DNA from 2 places in the Sedimentibacter sp. genome. Region 2 is predicted to be linked to the other one. Evidence: riboswitches for the same ligand, from Rfam matches in the RefSeq annotation. Region 2 holds a riboswitch; the other holds the start of a gene.

Region 1 (10,035 bases), on a different contig from region 2:
GGATTTTGGAAGAAAGGCCGACAGGAAAAGAAAGCTGTTCAACGGTGACGTGAGAGTCGACTATTACCAGTATTTCGGCGAAAGACCGGAAGATAAACAAAGCTAAAAAAATTCCGTATTGTAAAGAAAATATCTGAAAATCAGTTGAAATTAATTCATTTTTATTGTACACTGTAAATATATGTTTGATTTTTTAAAATATTATGTTATTATATAATCTACAATATTTAAAAGGTGAGCATATATGATTGAAGAAGTAAGTGCTGGGGGGATCGTCTTTTTCAAGAACAGCATTCTTATGTTAAGGAAATTTAACGGAGACTGGGTTCTTCCGAAAGGAAGAGTTGAAGAAAACGAATCGCTTAAAGAGACTGCCTTGCGTGAAGTGTATGAAGAAACCAGGGCTAAGGTAACGACCATCAAATATCTCGGTAAAATCAACTATGAATTCAACAGAACAAGTTATATGGACAGGGTTCATATAAACAAGGAAGTCCACTGGTATTTAATGATGGCACGTAACATGAACTGTACTGCACAAAAAAATGAGGGTTTCGCAGAAGCTAAATTCCTTCCCTTTGAAAGGTCATTGATAATTGCCAGATATGACGATGAAAGAAAGATAATAAAAAAAGCTGTTGAAGACATTAAATTTCATTGCTACAAGTAGGGTGATAACATGACTTTTTCTTCTAAGATCAAAGATGAGCTGTCCAGGAGCGAAATAACTGATAAGACTGCTGCGCGTGCAGAGACGGCAGCCTTGGTGAGGACCATGGGGTACATAAGCTTCAAGGGATTCAGCAGGATGGAAGTTGAATTTTCTACGGAAAATGCTGCAGTAGCCAGGCGTATATTCAAGCTTTTGAAAATCGCTTTTGAAATTTCAACCCAGGTCAGCGTGGAGAAAACCAACCGACTTAAGAAGCATAACAATTACATCATAAGAATTGAAGATAAATTGGCAAAACAATTTTTGCTTGACACCAGGGTAGCCCAAAAGGAAGACTTCAACATAATGTCCTTTGACTACGGAGTTCCGGACGAACTGCTCACAAACGACCTGTGCAGGAGATCTTACATAAAGGGTTCATTCATGGGCTGCGGTTCAATAAGCGATCCTGAAAAATCGTATCATGCCGAGTTCGTAAGCAGCCGGGAGGAGCAAAGCCGTGGAATATGCAATCTTCTTGAATCTTACGGCATAACGGGCAAGACAATTTATAGAAAGAACAACTATGTAACCTACATTAAGGAAAGCGAGCAGATTTCGGATTTATTGGCTCTCATGGGAGCAAACAACGCCGTGCTCGATTTTGAAAACGTAAGAGCAGTAAAAGAAACAAGAAATCAGATCAACAGGGTAATAAACTGCGAAACTGCCAATCTTGACAAAATTGTGGACACTTCCATGAGGCAGATAAACAGTATCAAGGTTTTGAAAAAGCACAAAGCTATCGATAAGCTTCCCGATCATTTGAGAGAACTTGCATATTTAAGGCTTAAACACAGCAATGCGAGTCTTAAGGAACTTGGAGAAATGCTAAATCCACCATTAGGCAAGTCAGGTGTGAATCATAGATTAAGAAAAATCGAGGAAATTGCCGAAGATTTATTAGAACATGAGAAAAGAGGTGTATAAAATGAGATCACAAAAAGTAATATTGAAAAATAAGATAGGCCTGCACGCTAGACCGGCAGCAATATTTGTAAAAAAAGCCAGAAATTTTGACAGTGAGATTATCATTAAAAAAGGCATACAGGAAGCTAACGGGAAGAGCATCATCAGCATAATGGCGCTGGGTGCCATGAAAGGCGATGAACTTATTATTCTCACAAAAGGTTCCGATGAGGACAAATGCATTGCTGAATTGTCAAACTTGTTGGAATTCATGGAAGAAGAGGAATAAAAGAAATAAAAGGAGGGGCAACCCTCTTATTTATTGCCCAAAATAAAAAACATAGGAGAAAGTATGGAAAATAAAGTATTGGCTGTAGTGGACGGAAGAGAAATTAAGGAATCGGACATGAATGCTTTGATGAATAACCTTGGACAAAATGCATCATATTTCAGAGGACCGGAAGGAAGAAAGAAGCTGGTTGACGAACTTGTAATGCATGAGCTTATGTATTCTGAGGCTGTGGAAAAAAATCTCGAACAGGATCAGGAATTTATCGATGTACTGAACAACATGAAAAAGAGCTTGCTGCAGCAGTATTCCCTAAGAAAGATGTTCAACGGCATAACAGTGTCCGACCAGGAGCTCAGGGACTACTACGAACAGCACAAGGAAATCTATAAGACCGAGGAAATGGTCAAGGCAAGTCACATACTTGTGGATTCTGAAGAAAAGGCAAATGAAATACTTGAAGACATTACTGATGGTATGAAGTTTGAGGAAGCTGCAGCCAATTATTCAAGCTGCCCTTCAAAGCAAAACGGAGGAGAGCTGGGACAGTTCGGCAGAGGACAAATGGTTAAGGAGTTCGAGGATGCGGCATTTTCCATGCAGGTCGGAGAAATTAGCTCCCCTGTAAAGACACAGTTCGGTTACCACATCATTAAACTTACAGACCACATACCGGCAAGAAATTCAGAGTTTGAAGAAGTGTATCAGGAAGTGAAGGACGGTTTCTTTGCTGAAAAACAAGAAAAGGTATATCTTGAAAAGAAAGCTGAACTGACCGGCAAGTACGAAGTGTATTACATGGAATAAAGTTGCCCCGCGAAAGCGGGGTTTTGTTTCGCCTGTGATAAACAGAAACATAATACGGATTAAAGCTGTGTACAAAAATACCAGCCTGTGCATAAAAGCGCCTTAAAAACTGACGCTTGTTAACAACTTGCAGGAAAAACATGCAATGTAGTAATTTTTATAAAAATTTTAAAAAAGATGTTGCCAAATCAATACCCTTGTGTTAATATAATAAAGCGACATGCGGATGTGGCGGAATTGGCAGACGCGCACGGTTCAGGTCCGTGTGGGTAACTCCATGCAGGTTCAAGTCCTGTCATCCGTACCAATTAAAAAAAACAGCGATTCTCAGATGAGGGTCGCTGTTTTTTTCGCACTGGTTAATATGTTTAAGAGAGTTGCGGTGAAATGTAAAAAGTTCTTGACATTTCTTGCAAGGTAGCATATTATAAATGTAAAGAACGTTTTACATTATGCGTTCGTGAAATGTTCTTGGGCGGTATTTGTACTGCATCGAATATAAAATAAATTGCCTGAGGGGGTACTCATGAGAAAGATGGATGAAATGGAATTGTCTATAAGCTTTAAGGCGATTAAATGGGCATGGTTTTACACTGTCATGTTTTTATTTGTATGGACATTATATGATTATTTTATAAAAGGTGTTTTTAATTCTCCTGCATCCTTTTTGCTAACTACTCAAAACGTCATCTACCTGGGAATAAACCAATTCCTTAATTGGAAACTGAGTAAAGATGAGAAATAAAATTAAGGAACTTCGTAAACAAATCGGACTTCGGCAGGAGGATTTAGCAAGAGAGCTGGGTGTTACACGTCAAACAATCAATGCCATTGAAAACAATAAGTACAATCCAACGCTTGAGCTTGCAATGAAACTGGCCAAACTTTTAAAAACACCTGTTGAAGTAATCTTTGAACTTGATGATTGTTAAAAAACGGAAGCAGTACTTCCGTCATTCCTTTAAGTCTGTGTGAGTAACTCCATACAGGTTCAAGTTCTGCCATCCGTACCAATAACAAAAACAAAAACAGCGATTCTCAGAAGAGGGACGCTGTTTTTTTAAATACGGGTAATGTAATAAGAATAAGTGAGCCGTGTGCGATAAACTGAAGATTAAAACCTATTACATGGGTTTTAGATTTTTATTGAGGCGCTCAATCATCCATGACAAACGGCTATTCCGTCCGGCATCTGTTTTTGCATCAAAATATGCCCGTGTATAAGTCTTTTTTACAGATGGGGACATGGCCTGAAAATTCGTATAGGCCGGTTCATGTTCTTTCAGCAAATCAGATAAAGCTGCTATCTGTTCAACGGAAGTCACTGGGGACTTAGGAGCATTCCACTGACCATTTTTCTTGGCCTCCTCTATTTTCTCTCTGCCATAATCGGTCATTACCCCTTTTTCCTCAAGTTTCATAGCTAGCTCCTTATTTTTATTCGACCATTTACTATTTACCGTACGGCACGCAAAATATTTCTTATATTTTGTGCTGTCAATGCTTTGCACTTGTCCATCGATCCAGCCGTAGCAAAGGGCTTCTTCCAATGCCTCAGCAGCAGTAAGCGTGGCTGGCCCGCCATTTTTGCCGAAAAGCAGCCATACACCTTCACTACTTGTTCCGTTTTTGTGTAACCATTCACGAAACGTTGCCCTGTTGGAAAAAACTAAAATCTCACTCATATTTTCACCCCGTTAAGTCAGCTTACTCGTCTAAAACAAACTGTTTTGATTTTATTATACCATCAAATTCTCACGTACAGAAGAAGGAAATTTATCATGCCTGAATACTCCGATTAATAAAAAATTACACTGTGCGGATGGTTGGTTCCAACCAATCTGGAATGATGTTTCAATGGTTCCGGTTAGGATTGTAAAGGCAAAATTTATATATTTCGACAAATAATTTAATTAATATTTTTATCTGTCAGCATGTTGTTGACAAATGTCAATGCTTAAAATATAATTAATTATCTGCAGCATAATGAAAAAGGCAAACTTAGCGAAAGTTGAGGACGCAAAGCCACGGGTCTTAAGGTTATCCAAGACAGCCGGGTTACCAAACTGTGCAAATACATACTATAAGAGTATTGGCTTTGTTTGGGTTACCATTCAGGGCTTTTTTATTTCAAATGACTATGCTCTCTGAGGATTAAACAATTTTGGAGGTGAAGCTCGATGAAAGAAGGGAAATCGGTTTACTACATCGAAATACATTATAACTATACTAGGTACAACATTTATAATGTAATGGTAAAGAATTATGAAGAATTTTGGGAATGGTTGATTTCCGGTGACAGCAATGAATTTACCGTTACCAGCTTTACACAGCGTGAAATCAAGTATGCCAGGGATAAGATAACCAATTTCTATGAAAAACAAACTGGTGTGGAAACTGCAAGAAGCAGGGAAATAGAAAAAATAAAGAAAGATTTGATTTTGCCGTCTTATCAGAATTCCAGGACCTATGAAACCCAAAGGGTTGTACGGGTGAGCAGTGAGATTCCTGAAACGGTTCAGACGTACAAGGAATATGACGAAATTTTGCCTGAAAACAACCTGGGAACTGAGCATATAAAGAAATATGCCTCAAGGCTGGAGAAGGAAAATATGATCTTGAAATCAAAAATATCCGAGTTGGAAAGTAAGATATCGTTGAAAGAAATTCATGATGAAGTTAATAATGAAATTTATCAAGAACTTCAGCAAAAGGTTGAACTTGAAAAATCAAGAAACGATAAGCAAAGTACAGAATTGGAACTTTACAGGCAGAAGATACTCAATATGGAAAATATGATTGCCGAGAAAAACCTGGAGGCTGAAGCCCTGCGAAAAATAAAACTACAGGCAGAGCAGGAGCTGATCGTTGAAAAGTCAAAATGTACAAGCTGCAAATTTAAAGGCCTTGGAGATGACTTGGAGACAATTTACGGCAAAATGGATTACTTCTCTGAAGAAGCCACAAGACATTCTGAAATTATCAATGAGCTTCATCAAAGGTTAACCGCGGAACAGCATCGAGCCAACAAGTCCAAGAAAGATCTGGAGAAGTTTGCAATGGCTGTTGCAGGATTGAAGGAAAAGTTGTAAATACCAGAGAATTATATTATTCAGCGACTCTTGTCAAAGAGCCGCTGTTTTATTATGCAGCCAACAGGGATTTCAGACATTAACAATGAGCTTGAAATCAGTGATGACGAATTTTAAGCTAGACACAAGAAAGGTAAACGGAGACGATTGTATTGAAGCAAAATGCACCTTCTTAACAATTTGGTTGCAATTTGACGCTGTGCACACAGACTTGATGGAAAATATTGTATTCAAGAATATGCAAAAAAGAATATAGTCACGATTGACTCGCTAAAACGCGTGAATTCAATTAAAGATAGAGCATGTGCGAAATTTGGTGAAGTTTATCTAAAATTACATGCAAAAATAACAAGCAAAAACGTTTACGTGCAAAAATAGAAACGATTGCATGAAATGATGAATTGACAAACATTCATATGTGTATTACAATAATGCAATCATTTAGAATTTTTTATAAACGGAGGAGAATAATTATGATTCGCAAAAAAATGGTTTTACTACTAACAATGGCACTGCTTGCAACTTCATCAGTCACAGCTTGCAGCAACGGCACTCCTGCCAAACAGGAAAATACAAAAGAAGAAAACAAGGAGCAGAATACGGCTCAGGAAATCGACAAGAGCAAGTATTTCATAACTGTAGCAACAGGACCTACCAGCGGTTTGTACTATCCTATAGGAGGAGCTTTCTCCAGCGTATTTCAGAATAAATTAGGGTACAAGTCTTCAGCTCAGGCAACAGGAGCATCCGTGGAAAATATAAATCTTATTTTGAACGGGGATGCGGAACTGGCCATAGTGATGTCTGACTCTGTAGCACAGGCTTATGGTGCATTCGGTGCATTTGAAGGAAAAACACCTGCAGAGGATTTAAGATGCATTCTTGGGCTATATCCCAACTACGTGCAGCTTGTAACAACTAAAGACACCGGTATAACCAAGTTTGAAGATCTTAAGGGCAAGAAGGTAGGTGTTGGCGCTCCGAACTCCGGAGTTGAACTAAACGCAAGAATGATGTATGAAGCTCACGGCATGACATACGAAGACAGCAAGGTTGACTATCTGAACTATGGCGAAGCAATCGACCAAATGAAAAACGGGCTGGTTGACGCAGTGTTTGTAACAAGCGGTATTCCCAACGCCACTGTAATGGAACTTGGAACAGCAGCAGACATAGTAGTTGTTCCTATCGAAGGCGAAGGACTGAAGAACCTGACAGAAAAATATCCATTCTTTGTTCCTGATGTGATACCCGCAGACACTTATGGAACAGACACCGACGTCAATACTGTAACTGTAAGAAACATAATGCTTGTAAGCAAGGATCTTCCGGATGAAGTTGTTTACGACCTTACAAAGGGAATTTTCGAAAACATAGAAGACATCAAAGCTTCCCATGCTACAGCTGCAAAGCACATTTCACTTGAAAATTCTCACATAGGTGTGGACATTCCTTTCCATCCGGGTGCAGTTAAGTACTATGAGGAACAAGGAATAAAATAAATGAAATATAAAAACCTGCCTGCTGCAGAACAGGCGGAAGGTTGCAGCCGATCCGGCAGCAAAGGGATGGAGCGCCAGGCTTCATCCCCTTATGTAAAGTTAATAATCGTGTTATTGACAGCAGTATTTTTATGGATCGCATCAGCCGGTCGCAGCAGGGTGCTGACAATTTTGAATCAAAAAACTGGTGAAGTTTATCTGGAATCATATGTTTCGGAAGGGGACAAGATTGAGTATTCGTGGGTTCATTCATTTGAGCACATTCCGTGGACAGAGGAATATGAACTGCAAAACGACAACGAACTGATGCTGACCAGCATTGCTGTTGCTGGTTTCGGAGCCGGAATTCCCGAAAATAAGGGGGAAGTTTCGGTTGAAGATGGAATTATTAAAATGAGGAATATTAACCAATCTTATGAAGAAATAAACTGGATTAATTCAAATACAGCGCTGACGCATATCGGGCTCAACGGCAGCGTGCTGATAAAAGGCAGTGACCTGCCGCACCATGAGCCGTGCACTTTAAAAGTAAAGGAGAGATATTTTGTATGGCCAAGATTTCGTTAGACAACAGGAATGAAGCAATAGAGACACAACAAACGGAAATACTTGAGAAATATGACAAGGAATCAAAAACGAGAAAATTTGAAAGCAGAAATGTAGCTAAATTCATATATTGGACTGCTGTAATCATAGCCTTATACCACTTTGCAACATCCTTCATCGGATATCCGGCAACCCACAAGCACAGATCACTGCACGTTGCCATGATGCTTTTCATGACATTCTTCATATATCCTGCATCAGGCAAAGCCAGCAGGAAAAAAGCTGCGTGGTACGATGTGGTGTTTGCCATGATGGCGGCAGCTGTGGCAGCGTATGTGTGGTTTGATTACGGGAACTTTATAAACAGAATGGGAATGCCCAACACCATGGACATTGTTATGGGTACGATGCTGATTATCACTGTTCTTGAAGCATCCAGAAGAATTTCCGGATGGCCTCTGGTGATCCTAAGCCTATTGTTCATTCTATACGGTCTGTTCGGCAAGAACATGCCTGGCATATTCACCCACAGGGGCTACAGCTGGACCAAGCTTGTAAACCACATATTCATAAACACTGAGGGAATTTACGGAACATCTGTAAATGTTGCGGCAAGCTATATTTTTCTGTTCATACTGTTTGGAGCAATCATGAACAAATCGGGTATGGGACAGTTCTTCAATGACATAGCCCTGGCTCTTGCAGGACACACAAAGGGAGGTCCTGCCAAGGTTGCTGTCATAGCCAGCGGATTTCTGGGAAGCATTAACGGTTCAGCCGTAGCTAACGTTGTTACCACCGGTACGTTTACGATTCCGCTCATGAAGAAAACCGGATACAGCAAGGAATTCTCAGGTTCAGTTGAAGCCACCGCTTCCGTTGGAGGACAGCTTCTGCCTCCGATTATGGGTGCTGCTGCATTCATTATGGCGGAAATGCTTGGAGTAAAGTACGGAGTGATAGTTGTAAGTGCAGCAATTCCTGCACTGCTTTACTATTTCGGAATTATGGTTCAGGTTCAGTTAAGGGCAGACAAGAACAACCTTGTCGGTGTTCCCAAGGAAGACCTTCCAAGGGTGAAGGCGGTTATGAAGACCAGGGGACACCTGGTAATTCCAATAATATTTCTTCTTTACATGCTGCTTTTCAGCGGCAAGACAGTAATCTTCTCGGCATTTTTAACCATAGTTGTCACTATATTCGTCAGCATGCTCAAAAAGGAAACAAGGATGAGTCTGAAGGACCTTCTTGATGCTTTTGAAGAAGGAACCCGTTCCACAGTCTCGGTTGCTGTTGCATGCGCAGTTGTTGGAATAATAATCGGCGTTGTGAGCCTTACCGGATTCGGACTGAACATGGCTAACGCAATAATACTGCTGGGACAGTCAAATCTCATGGCTACACTGGTTTTGACAATGGTTACGTGCATGATATTGGGAATGGGTCTGCCGTCAATACCGGCGTACCTAATTACAGCCACCATGGCTGCTCCTGCTCTTATTCAGCTTGGTGTTCCAGACATAGCGGCACACATGTTCGTGTTCTACTATGCAATGTTTGCTAACCTTACACCGCCTGTTGCACTGGCTTCCTTTGCGGCAGCAGGTATTTCCGGCGGTGACCCCATGAAGACAGGGCTTCAGTCAGTGAAGCTTGCCCTGGCCGGCTTCATCGTGCCGTACATGTTTGTGTACAACACTTCACTTCTGCTGCTTGATACAACAGCACTGATTGCTGTCAGAGTAATCATCACATCTATTATAGGAGTGTTCATGATTGGCGTTGCTGCCGAAGGATATCTGTACGGAAAACTTAACTTTGTTATGAGGGCCGCAGCATTTGCAGGATCACTGCTTTTGATAACAGAAAACGTGCTGCAGGACTTAATAGGATTTGCTGTTCTGGCAGCTCTGCTCATTTATCAGAGAGCCAGAAACAAGGATTTAAAATCTGTATAAGAATAGTACAAAAACAAAAGCCGTTCGAAAATGAGCGGCTTTTATAGCCTTACAGACCGTAAAGACTGCAAAGCATTATGGCAAATTCAAACTGCAGGCGGTACGGTATTGCAAAGGGGTCATAGCCGTAGAGGCTTATGATTTTTTTCTTTCGCTGAAGGACCGTGTTCTTGTGCAGGAACATCCTGTCAGCCACTTCTGTGGTGTCTGAATCGCTCAT
Region 2 (10,035 bases):
TAATAAAAATGTAATTCATGAGATATATAATTATATTAAGCAAATTAGCTAGTCATATTTCCTGAAATGGGGTGAAGCAATGGAATACCCTTCTAAAAATGATTTCTATCTTAAATTTAAGGCAGTGTACAATAAAAGCGGCAATTTTATAGATTATGTACTGGTTTATATTAGTGAAACCTTCTATAAGGCTGCCGGGATAAATCCTGAAAACATCAAAGGGAAAAAGTTCTCGGAAATCGTCATCGACTATTCTGATAAATTAGGATTCAAGGACCTGTATTTCAACGTGATTCCAAAAACCAGACTGAAGTTTGAAATGTACATCAGGGAAATGGAAAGATGGTACCTGATCAGTGTATTTACCGACAAAAGCACCCAGGAAGACCTGATGACAATATATTATGTTGATGTTACACATATTAAACAAGGGGTGCCGTATCCTTACAGCCAGTCTGAAGATGAACAAGGCAACATTTATTTCCTGAAAGACAGAGAAAAGTTGTATTACAAGGACAGATTAACCGGACTGTACAACAAGAATTTCTTTGAGGAAGAGATGTCCAGACTTGATACTAAAAGGCAGCTCCCAATCAGCCTTATAATGGGAGATATTAACGGATTAAAACTTATCAATGATGCATTTGGACACGGCATGGGCGATGAGGCCCTGAAAAAAGCATCTGAAATCATGAAAAGTTCTTTCAGGGATGAAGATATAATAAGCAGGGTCGGCGGAGACGAATTTGTAGTGCTGCTGCCTAAAACCACAGCAGAGACCGCAACGGAAATTGTTGAGAGGGTCAAGGCAAAATGTGAGACCAACACATTGGATTATGTAAAAATAAGTATCAGCTTCGGAGTTGCCACAAAGGAAACTGAAGATGAAGATTTAAACAAAATCATGAAGAAAGCCGAAGACAGGATGTATTTCAAAAAGCTCAAGGAAAGCAAGGAAGCAAAGCTATCCATGATAAAATTCCTAAAGAGCAGGCTGGAGAAAATTACATATGAAACGAAATCCCACTACGAGAGGCTTAAAAATCTGACAATGATCATGGCTGATGCAATGGAACTGTCAAGGGAAGAGAAGGAAGAATTAAGACTTTTGTGTGAATTTCACGACATAGGTAAAATAGGAGTATCAAGAAATATACTTCAAAAGGAAGGGTCACTGGACAGCGAGGAATGGGAAACCGTAAAGAGGCACAGCGAGATAGGATATTATATAGCGAGAGAATTCAGAGATGCTTCTCCAATTGACGAATTGATTTTGATTCATCATGAACGATGGGACGGAAAGGGATATCCCGGTCTCTTTAAAAATGAAGAAATTCCTGTAGTCGCAAGAATTTTCGCAATCGCGGATGCTTACGATGTAATGGTCAATGACAGACCATACAAAACAAGAATGTCAAACAGTGAAGCCCTTCGGGAAATCAGCGAGAAGGCCGGCAGCCAATTTGACCCTAAGATTGCCGAATTGTTTGTGAATATCATGGAAAATGAAGAACAAATTGTATAATAATGATTACATTTATACATAATATGGTAAATATGTAAAATTGAATATTTGGCAAACCTGCTGAAAGGCAGGGACGCAAAGCTTTGAAGTCTAAAGTATGAAAGTACTATGACCGTTCAGCTGCAAAATAATCTGAAGATATTATTTTGCAGCTTTTTGTTTCTTACAGCAAATTTAAAATTGCTATGAAACTTAATCAGTTAGTTGCAACTACCTTTACAGGGGGGCTAGTTGTTGCTATATATCAATTGTTAATAGACATGTAGAAAGGGGGTGCAAATGTTGAAATGCTTATTAAAGATTGGATTTACAAGAGAAGGTTAGAAAAACAATTATTGAAGAAAGGAGGAAATTTTATGAACAAAAATGTGTTTAAAAAAGTTGTTTGTTTAGTGATTGCTTTAATGATGATGATGCCGGCATTACCGAGTAGTATTGTCAGTGCTTCAACTGTAACGTATACAGATGCACAAGTAAGTGAATTGTTCGATGGAAATGACTTCACGCAAACTATAAGTTCAACTAATGAACATTCAAAAGTTGCAGCATTTTGGTATGATAATTCATCACCTAAAAATCTTTATGTTGCTTTTACAGCCCATGATACAAAAACAGTTCAATTCATTGAATTTGATGGGGTTAGAATAACTGCGGAGGTTAAGAGCGAACATCCTGATGATGAAACATTGGTTGTTAAAGGTACCACATTTTTAGTTAGTGATTATATAACAAAAAATGCAAGTCAACATCACTGGGTTATAGTTAATTTAGGAAACAGAACTTTACCGGCAGATGGGAACTTCACCATCGGAGCAGATCTCGGAGCTGGCGGACATAGCTTTACAGGTACAAGTGCTACAATAATTGTATTGTACTATACGGTAACATACCAGCCTGGAGACCATGGAACATTTGCAGAACAATCAACTCCGAATTTGACATACGGAGACGCTACACCGGCAGCACCGGATGCAGAAAACAATCATGAAAGCGGCTGGACATTTGCAGGCTGGAGCCCGGCAGTAGCGGCAACAGTAACAGGCAATGCAACGTATGTGGCAACATGGACGCAGGATGGGTACACAGTAACATACCAGCCTGGAGACCATGGAACATTTGCAGAACAATCAACTCCGAATTTGACATACGGAGACGCTACACCGGCAGCACCGGATGCAGAAAACAATCATGACAATGGCTGGACATTTGCAGGCTGGAGCCCGGCAGTAGCAGCAACAGTAACAGGAAATGCAACATATGTGGCAACATGGACGCAGGATAAGTACACGGTAACATACCAGCCTGGAGACCATGGAACATTTGCAGAACAATCAACTCCGAATTTGATATACGGAGATGCTACACCGACAGCACCGGATGCAGAAAACAATCATGAAAGCGGCTGGACATTTGCAGGCTGGAGCCCGGCAGTAGCGGCAACAGTAACAGGTAATGCAACGTATGTGGCAACATGGACGCAGGATGGGTACACAGTAACATACCAGCCTGGAGACCATGGAACATTTGCAGAACAATCAACTCCGAATTTGACATACGGAGACGTTACACCGGCAGCACCGGATGCAGAAAACAATCATGACAATGGCTGGACATTTGCAGGCTGGAGCCCGGCAGTAGCAGCAACAGTAACAGGAAATGCAACATATGTGGCAACATGGACACAGGATAAGTACACGGTAACATACCAGTCTGGAGACCATGGAACATTTGCAGAACAATCAACTCCGAATTTGACATACGGAGACGTTACACCGGCAGCACCGGATGCAGAAAACAATCACGAAAGTGGCTGGACATTCGCAGGCTGGAGCCCGGCAGTAGCAGCAACAGTAACAGAAAATGCAACATATGTGGCAACATGGACGCAGGATAAGTACACAGTAACATACCAGCCTGGAGACCATGGAACATTTGCAGAACAATCAACTCCGAATTTGATATACGGAGACGTTACACCGGCAGCACCGGATGCAGAAAACAATCACGAAAGCGGCTGGACATTTGCAGGCTGGAGCCCGGCAGTAGCAGCAACAGTAACAGGAAATGCAACATATGTGGCAACATGGACACAGGAAGGGTACACAGTAACGTACCAGCCTGGAGACCATGGAACATTTGCAGAACAATCAACTCCGAATTTGACATACGGAGACGTTACACCGGCAGCACCGGATGCAGAAAACAATCATGACAATGGCTGGACATTTGCAGGCTGGAGCCCGGCAGTAGCAGCAACAGTAACAGGAAATGCAACATATGTGGCAACATGGACACAGGATAAGTACACAGTAACATACCAGCCTGGAGACCATGGAACATTTGCAGAACAATCAACTCCGAATTTGACATACGGAGACGTTACACCGGCAGCACCGGATGCAGAAAACAATCACGAAAGCGGCTGGACATTTACAGGCTGGTCACCGGCAGTGGCAGCAACGGTAACAGGCAATGCAACGTATGTGGCACAATACAGTTCAACTGAAATGAAAGTTCCGGTCCACAAGCAATGGATCAGTGATTATGAACAACCGCAGTATATGAGTTTAGTTGCGTCATCCGTTCAAAAGCCAGACAGCATAACTCTACATTTATATGATGGAAATGACGATTTAATTGATTCAATAACAATAGAACCACAGTATATAGAAGGTTGGGAATATTGGGAAGGTGAATTCAGCTTACCTAATAAAGTAAGTGAAGAAGAATTTGAACAATATTATGTTATTGAAGATGAGCTGGATGATTATTTTGCTATAGTCAATAATTGGGGAACAAGCGATGGCTTTGGCGTATATAACATTGAAGCAATTCATGTACCGGTGACCAAGGTTTGGGACGGTCCTACAGGCAAAGAGGTAACAGTTACATTACTTGATGCCAACAAAGAATCAACCGGTTTGACTTTAACATTAAATGCAGAGAACAAATGGACAGATTCTTTCAAATTGCCTAAATATGAAATGAGTGGAGATGGCTACTGGGATTTCAATGTAATTGATTATTCGGAATATACAGTTGCTGAATCCGGCGTGATTGGCTACACTCCAGAAATATCAGGTGATGTTTATGAAGGCTTTGTTGTAACAAACAAAGTAAATGAAGTAGCATACAAAGTTAATTATTTGGATATAGACACCGGTTTATCGGTTGTCCCAAGTGTTGACAAATTTGGAGCATTTGGTGAAGAGGTTACTGAGATAGCTCAGGATGTAGAAAATTACAATATTGTGGGTTCTGCATCGATTACAGTGACATTAAACGAAGATGAGAATGTTATTAACTTCTACTATTCAAAGTATGATGTTATTGAATCAAATCTGCATAAGGTTAACTGGATGTATGAAACAGGTTATAACACATACGCATACAACCAGAGATATTCAAAGAATGGAACAGGCACGCCGGCAGAAAGCGATATTACAAGCTATGTGCAGCTTCACTATGATTCGGGATACACATATGTAAAAAGAGAAATCAGTACAAAAACAGACAAAGAAACTATCATTGTTGAAGTTCCATCAGAATCAGTAACAACAGGGTCAGCAGTAACAGCATCAGCAATCAAGCTGGTAACAACCACTACGGTTAACTTGTACTACGACATGGACAGAGACGATGACGACGATGATGATGACGATGAAGACATTCCAGACAATGACGTTCCGCTGGCAGATCTTGAGAAGCTTGACCACTTTGCGTACGTAATTGGTTATCCTGAGGGAGATATAAGACCTCTGAACAACATAACCAGGGAAGAAGTGGCGATGATATTCTACAGATTGCTGACTGACGAAAGCAGAAACAGCCTGCTGAGTGATTACAATCCGTTTACGGATTTGGAAAACCATGGATGGTCAAATCGTGCAATATCAACATTGTACAATGCAGGCATTATCAAAGGCTATCCTGACGGAACATTCAGACCGTCGGATCCTATTTCAAGGGCAGAATTTGCTACCATAGCAGCTAAGTTTGATAAACTGGAGCTTAACAATACCAGCAAGTTCACGGATATTTTCGGCCACTGGGCTGAGAAGTATATTACATCTTCCGAAAACAAGGGATGGATCAAGGGTTATCCTGATTTAACCTTCAAACCTGAGCAGGACATTACAAGAGCAGAAGCTATGACTTTGATCAACAATGTACTGGGTAGGGTAGTACCGGAAGAAAATATACATCCGGATTCAATGTTCTGGCCGGATATAAAAAGCAGCGACTGGTACTACGAAGCTGTAATGGAAGCAACAAACAGTCACAATTATGTTATCGAAGATGACAAGGACGAACTTTGGACTGGACTTAAACCCAACAAGGTATGGCCGTAAACTTAATAAGATTCAGTGGCGGAGCTTTTGCTCCGCTTCTTTTTTTAGCATTATTTTGTCGTATGAAATGCATTTACAAAAAAATACCATAGAGTTAAAATTATAACAAGCAGAACCGGGCTGAAATTTAATTTTTTGTTTCATTATAACTAATATTTTTAAAGGACTGAGTTTTGGCTGTTGAAAAGCAGGGTATATTTATTACGTTAATCATTCTTAGTTTCACTAAAGGAGGAATCATGAAGTCACTGAAATTAAAGGAAAATATATTTTGGGTAGGAAGCCTTGACCCTGGGCTTGAAGTTTTTGACATAATAATGCGCACCAAGTTCGGAACAACATATAATTCATATGCTGTAAGGGGCAGCGAAAAAATTGCGCTGATTGAAACAGTTAAACTGAAATGCTTTGAGGATTATCTTGAAAAACTGAAGGAGATTGACATTGAACCGTCAAAGGTTGACTATATAATAGTGAACCATACTGAACCGGACCATACGGGTTCTATCGAAAAGCTTATTCACATGAATCCTAACATCCGGATAGTCGGATCAAAGCAGGCAATAGAATTTATGACCCATATCTGCAATGTACAGTTTAAATCAATTGTTGTTAAGGATGGGGATGAATTGTCGCTGGGAGATAGGACATTCAGGTTTATTGATGCCAAATTCCTTCACTGGCCGGACTCAATGTTTTCATATCTTATGGAAGATAAGGTTTTGTTCACCTGCGATGCATTTGGTGCTCATTATTCGCTGGATACAGTGCTTCAGAGCACGTTAACCAATGAAGGCGACTATATGGAAGCATTCAAATATTACTTTGACAACATATTTGGGCCTTTCAAGACGTTCTTTCTGCAGGCTATAAGTAAAATTGAGAACCTTGATATAGATATGGTTTGCACCGGTCATGGCCCTGTTCTTGACCAGGATCCGTGGAAAATAATCAACCTGTCCAAGGAATATTCAACGGAGAAGAAACCTTTTGACGGAAAGCTGGTAGTGATACCGTATGTTTCTGCTTACGGATACACCAGGGAAATGGCTGAAGAAATAGCAAAAGGGATTATGGAATCAGGAATCAAGGTTGAACTTTACGACATGGTTTACGAAGATGAAAAGAAGGTGCTGGAAAGAATATACTGGGCAGACGGTGTTCTGTTCGGTTCGCCTACAATGGTCGGCGAAGCGCTGGAACCAATCTGGAGTCTGCTCATAAAAATGTTTCCTCCCGTTTATAAGGGCAAGCATGCTTCTGCCTTTGGTTCATATGGCTGGAGCGGCGAAGCTGTACCAAACCTTATGCAAAGAATAAAACAAATAAGGCTCAAGCCCTTTGGCGAAGGCTTGAAAATAAGATTCAAACCATCGGAAGAGCAGCTGAAGACAGCTTACGAATTCGGGATTGAATTCGGTTATACAGTGGAGCCTGGCGCAAGAAAAGAAGCTGTTACTGCCGGCGATAATAAAACCTTCAGATGGAAATGCACTGTGTGCGGCGAGATCGTTGAAGGTGCAAATCCGCCGGAAAGATGCCCTGTTTGCGGCGTGGGGCCGGAATACTTTGTCATGCTTGAGGATGAGGGAGACGGTGAAGTTTCAAACGTTAAAGAAAAAATAGTTATAATAGGCGCCAGCGGTGCAGGCATGGGAGCTGCTGTTGAAATAAGAAAAAGAAACCAGGCAAGCGACATTACCATAATCTCCAAGGAAGACGTGATGGGATACTACAGACCGCAGCTTTCCAAGATGCTCAGCAACGACAGCATTACAATCGAATCCATGACCATAAAGGATGAAAAGTGGATGAAGGAAAACAATGTGAACCTCCTTCTGAACAAGGTCGTTTCATCCATAGATGCTGCAGGCAGGAAGGTTGTTCTTGAAAGCGGAGAGGAAATTGAATACACGAAGCTTATAATTGCATCGGGAGCTGAAGTGTTTGTTCCTCCATTCCCAGGCAGGGAAAAGGAAGGTGTATTTACCTTAAGATATGCAAAGGACGGTAAGGCAATAAAGGAATATGCCAAGGGCAAGACGACAGCCGCTGTCATAGGAGGAGGCGTTCTTGGGCTTGAGGCAGCCAACGAGCTTGCGAACCTGGGGCTGAAAGTTACGGTAATAGAAATGGTAGACAGAATTTTGCCCAGACAGCTTGACAAGGACGCTTCGGCGGTTCTGGAACAAATAGTCCATAATGCAGGAATCATATTCAAAAAAGGAGTAGGTACTAAAGAGATTCTGGGTGATAGAAGTGTGACCGGCATACTTCTTGATAACGGTGATATCGTTGACGCAGACGTCATAGTTTTATCCACAGGCGTAAAGGCAAACACAAAGATGGCAGAAGGTACCGGAGTTGAAATAAAAAGAGCCATTGTTGTAGACAGCAGGATGGAAACTTCCGTTAAGGATATTTTTGCTTGCGGGGACTGTGCAGAATACAACGGAATCAACTATGCTCTTTGGAGCGAAGCCATAGAACAGGGCAAGACAGCAGGCATTAATGTCATAGGAGGAAATCACCGGTACGAGACCATCATTCCTTCCACCACATTGAATGCATTCGGGTCCAGTGTGTTCTCCATAGGCGACGTAGGGTCAGACCCCAACACCGAGTATGAAACATTCAAGAAGACTGACATCAATGGATATAAGAAACTGTACTTCAAGGGAGGCATACTGACAGGTGGAATCCTGATAGGTGATACTTCTCAGACTGTTGATCTGGTTCAGGGATTTGAAAACAAGAAAGACATGGAACAGATGGTTGCGAAGTTTAAATAGCAGTGTGATTACGTCACTCATATACGGTAATTATACTCGTTATTCCTAGTACGCGGTTTTTACCGCGTATTTTTTTATTTTTTTGATTACATGAAATGACAAAATATTTTATATGAGTAAATTATAATGAATAATGTGATTTCGCAAATATTACGGCTGTGCTTGTTTGAAATATATTCATTTAGCGGGGTTGAGATGGTTTATTATGTTGAATATGTCTTCGCTGAAAATTTCCTGATAGATTTTATTTTGCTCTTTCTGACAGGCAGGCTCTTGAAAAAAATTATCATATACAGGAGGTTGATTGCTTCTTCTGCCATCGGCGCCGTATATGTCATATTGACGGCTTACATGGGCAGGGAATTCATGACATACTTCATTGTCAAGTTCAGCGTTTCGGTTTTGATGGTGATGATTGCCTACGATACCAAAGGCATTGTTGCAAATGTGAGGTTGATACTTGCATTTTACATCACATCTCTTCTGATGGTTGGAATAATAACGGCCCTGTACTACTTGGATTATGACAGACTGACTGTTAATGCAATTGTATTATCCTTCTTTGCAGGATATGCAGCATTGCATTTCTTTTTTAAAGAGATAAAAGCCAGGCTTGAAAAACATGACTACATGCGAAGCATCAACTTATCCGCCAATAACAGGACGAAGAATCTGCGGGGTTACATTGATACGGGAAACGAGCTGACAGATCCTGTTACTGGAAAACCTGTTATTGTAGTAGGCATTGAAAGCATAAAGACCATTCTGGGCGATGAACTGTATGAAGAAATACAAAGCTGCTGCAAAGCAAAAACAAACGTATATGATAGTCTGCTGGGAAAAAGACAGGATTTAAACTTAAGGATAATCAGGTACAACACCATCAGCAGCAAGGGCGAGAGCATGATTTGCCTTGTTCCGGACAATATCGAAATATCAAAAGATGAGATTAATGTGATCAAAGCCGATGCCATTATTGGAATTTACCCCGGAAGAATAAGCAAGAAAGATGACTATGATGCGCTGCTGTTTAATAAATTGCTGGAATGGGAGAGGGAATTGAATAATGAGTATGTTAAATCGTGTTAAGGATTTTTTACATAGAATATTTAGCCTTGTACTAGATAAGCTGGGTTTTATACAGGACATCTTTTACATAGGAGGAAGCGACACTCTGCCTGCGCCCTTGTCCCAGGATGAAGAAAGGGAAATAATAAACAGGCTTAAGGATTCAGAAGAAGCAAAGTCGCTGCTTATTGAACACAATTTGAGACTTGTGGTGTACCTGGCCAAAAAGTTCGAGTCAACCGGAATAAATGTGGAGGACTTGATTTCCATAGGAACAATCGGGCTTATAAAGGCTGTG

What was found. Region 2 has a riboswitch for cyclic di-GMP ahead of AAGU76_RS17050 (S-layer homology domain-containing protein). Riboswitches for the same ligand answer to the same signal wherever they lie in the genome.
Region 1: linked by a shared signal. The riboswitch ahead of AAGU76_RS14555 (hypothetical protein) and the one ahead of AAGU76_RS17050 (S-layer homology domain-containing protein) in region 2 are both predicted to bind cyclic di-GMP.

Annotation. Positions count from the first base shown of each region.
Region 1 covers NZ_JBCFAS010000003.1:574,324-584,358, forward strand. Annotated here, with positions in the region: gene AAGU76_RS14510 (class I SAM-dependent RNA methyltransferase) at 1-106, shown strand, start outside; gene AAGU76_RS14515 (NUDIX hydrolase) at 245-670, shown strand; gene whiA (DNA-binding protein WhiA) at 680-1,642, shown strand; gene AAGU76_RS14525 (HPr family phosphocarrier protein) at 1,644-1,910, shown strand; gene AAGU76_RS14530 (peptidylprolyl isomerase) at 1,974-2,717, shown strand; tRNA gene AAGU76_RS14535 (tRNA-Leu) at 2,940-3,024, shown strand; gene AAGU76_RS14540 (hypothetical protein) at 3,244-3,462, shown strand; gene AAGU76_RS14545 (helix-turn-helix transcriptional regulator) at 3,452-3,649, shown strand; gene AAGU76_RS14550 (YdeI/OmpD-associated family protein) at 3,842-4,402, opposite strand; cyclic di-GMP riboswitch class I at 4,702-4,783, shown strand; gene AAGU76_RS14555 (hypothetical protein) at 4,898-5,809, shown strand; gene AAGU76_RS14560 (TAXI family TRAP transporter solute-binding subunit) at 6,283-7,311, shown strand; gene AAGU76_RS14565 (DUF1850 domain-containing protein) at 7,312-7,878, shown strand; gene AAGU76_RS14570 (TRAP transporter permease) at 7,860-9,815, shown strand; gene AAGU76_RS14575 (PucR family transcriptional regulator ligand-binding domain-containing protein) at 9,865-10,035, opposite strand, start outside.
Region 2 covers NZ_JBCFAS010000005.1:102,687-112,721, reverse strand. Annotated here, with positions in the region: gene AAGU76_RS17055 (diguanylate cyclase) at 80-1,525, shown strand; cyclic di-GMP riboswitch class I at 1,566-1,653, shown strand; gene AAGU76_RS17050 (S-layer homology domain-containing protein) at 1,882-5,877, shown strand; gene AAGU76_RS17045 (FAD-dependent oxidoreductase) at 6,117-8,669, shown strand; gene AAGU76_RS17040 (sigma-E processing peptidase SpoIIGA) at 8,865-9,758, shown strand; gene sigE (RNA polymerase sporulation sigma factor SigE) at 9,736-10,035, shown strand, end outside.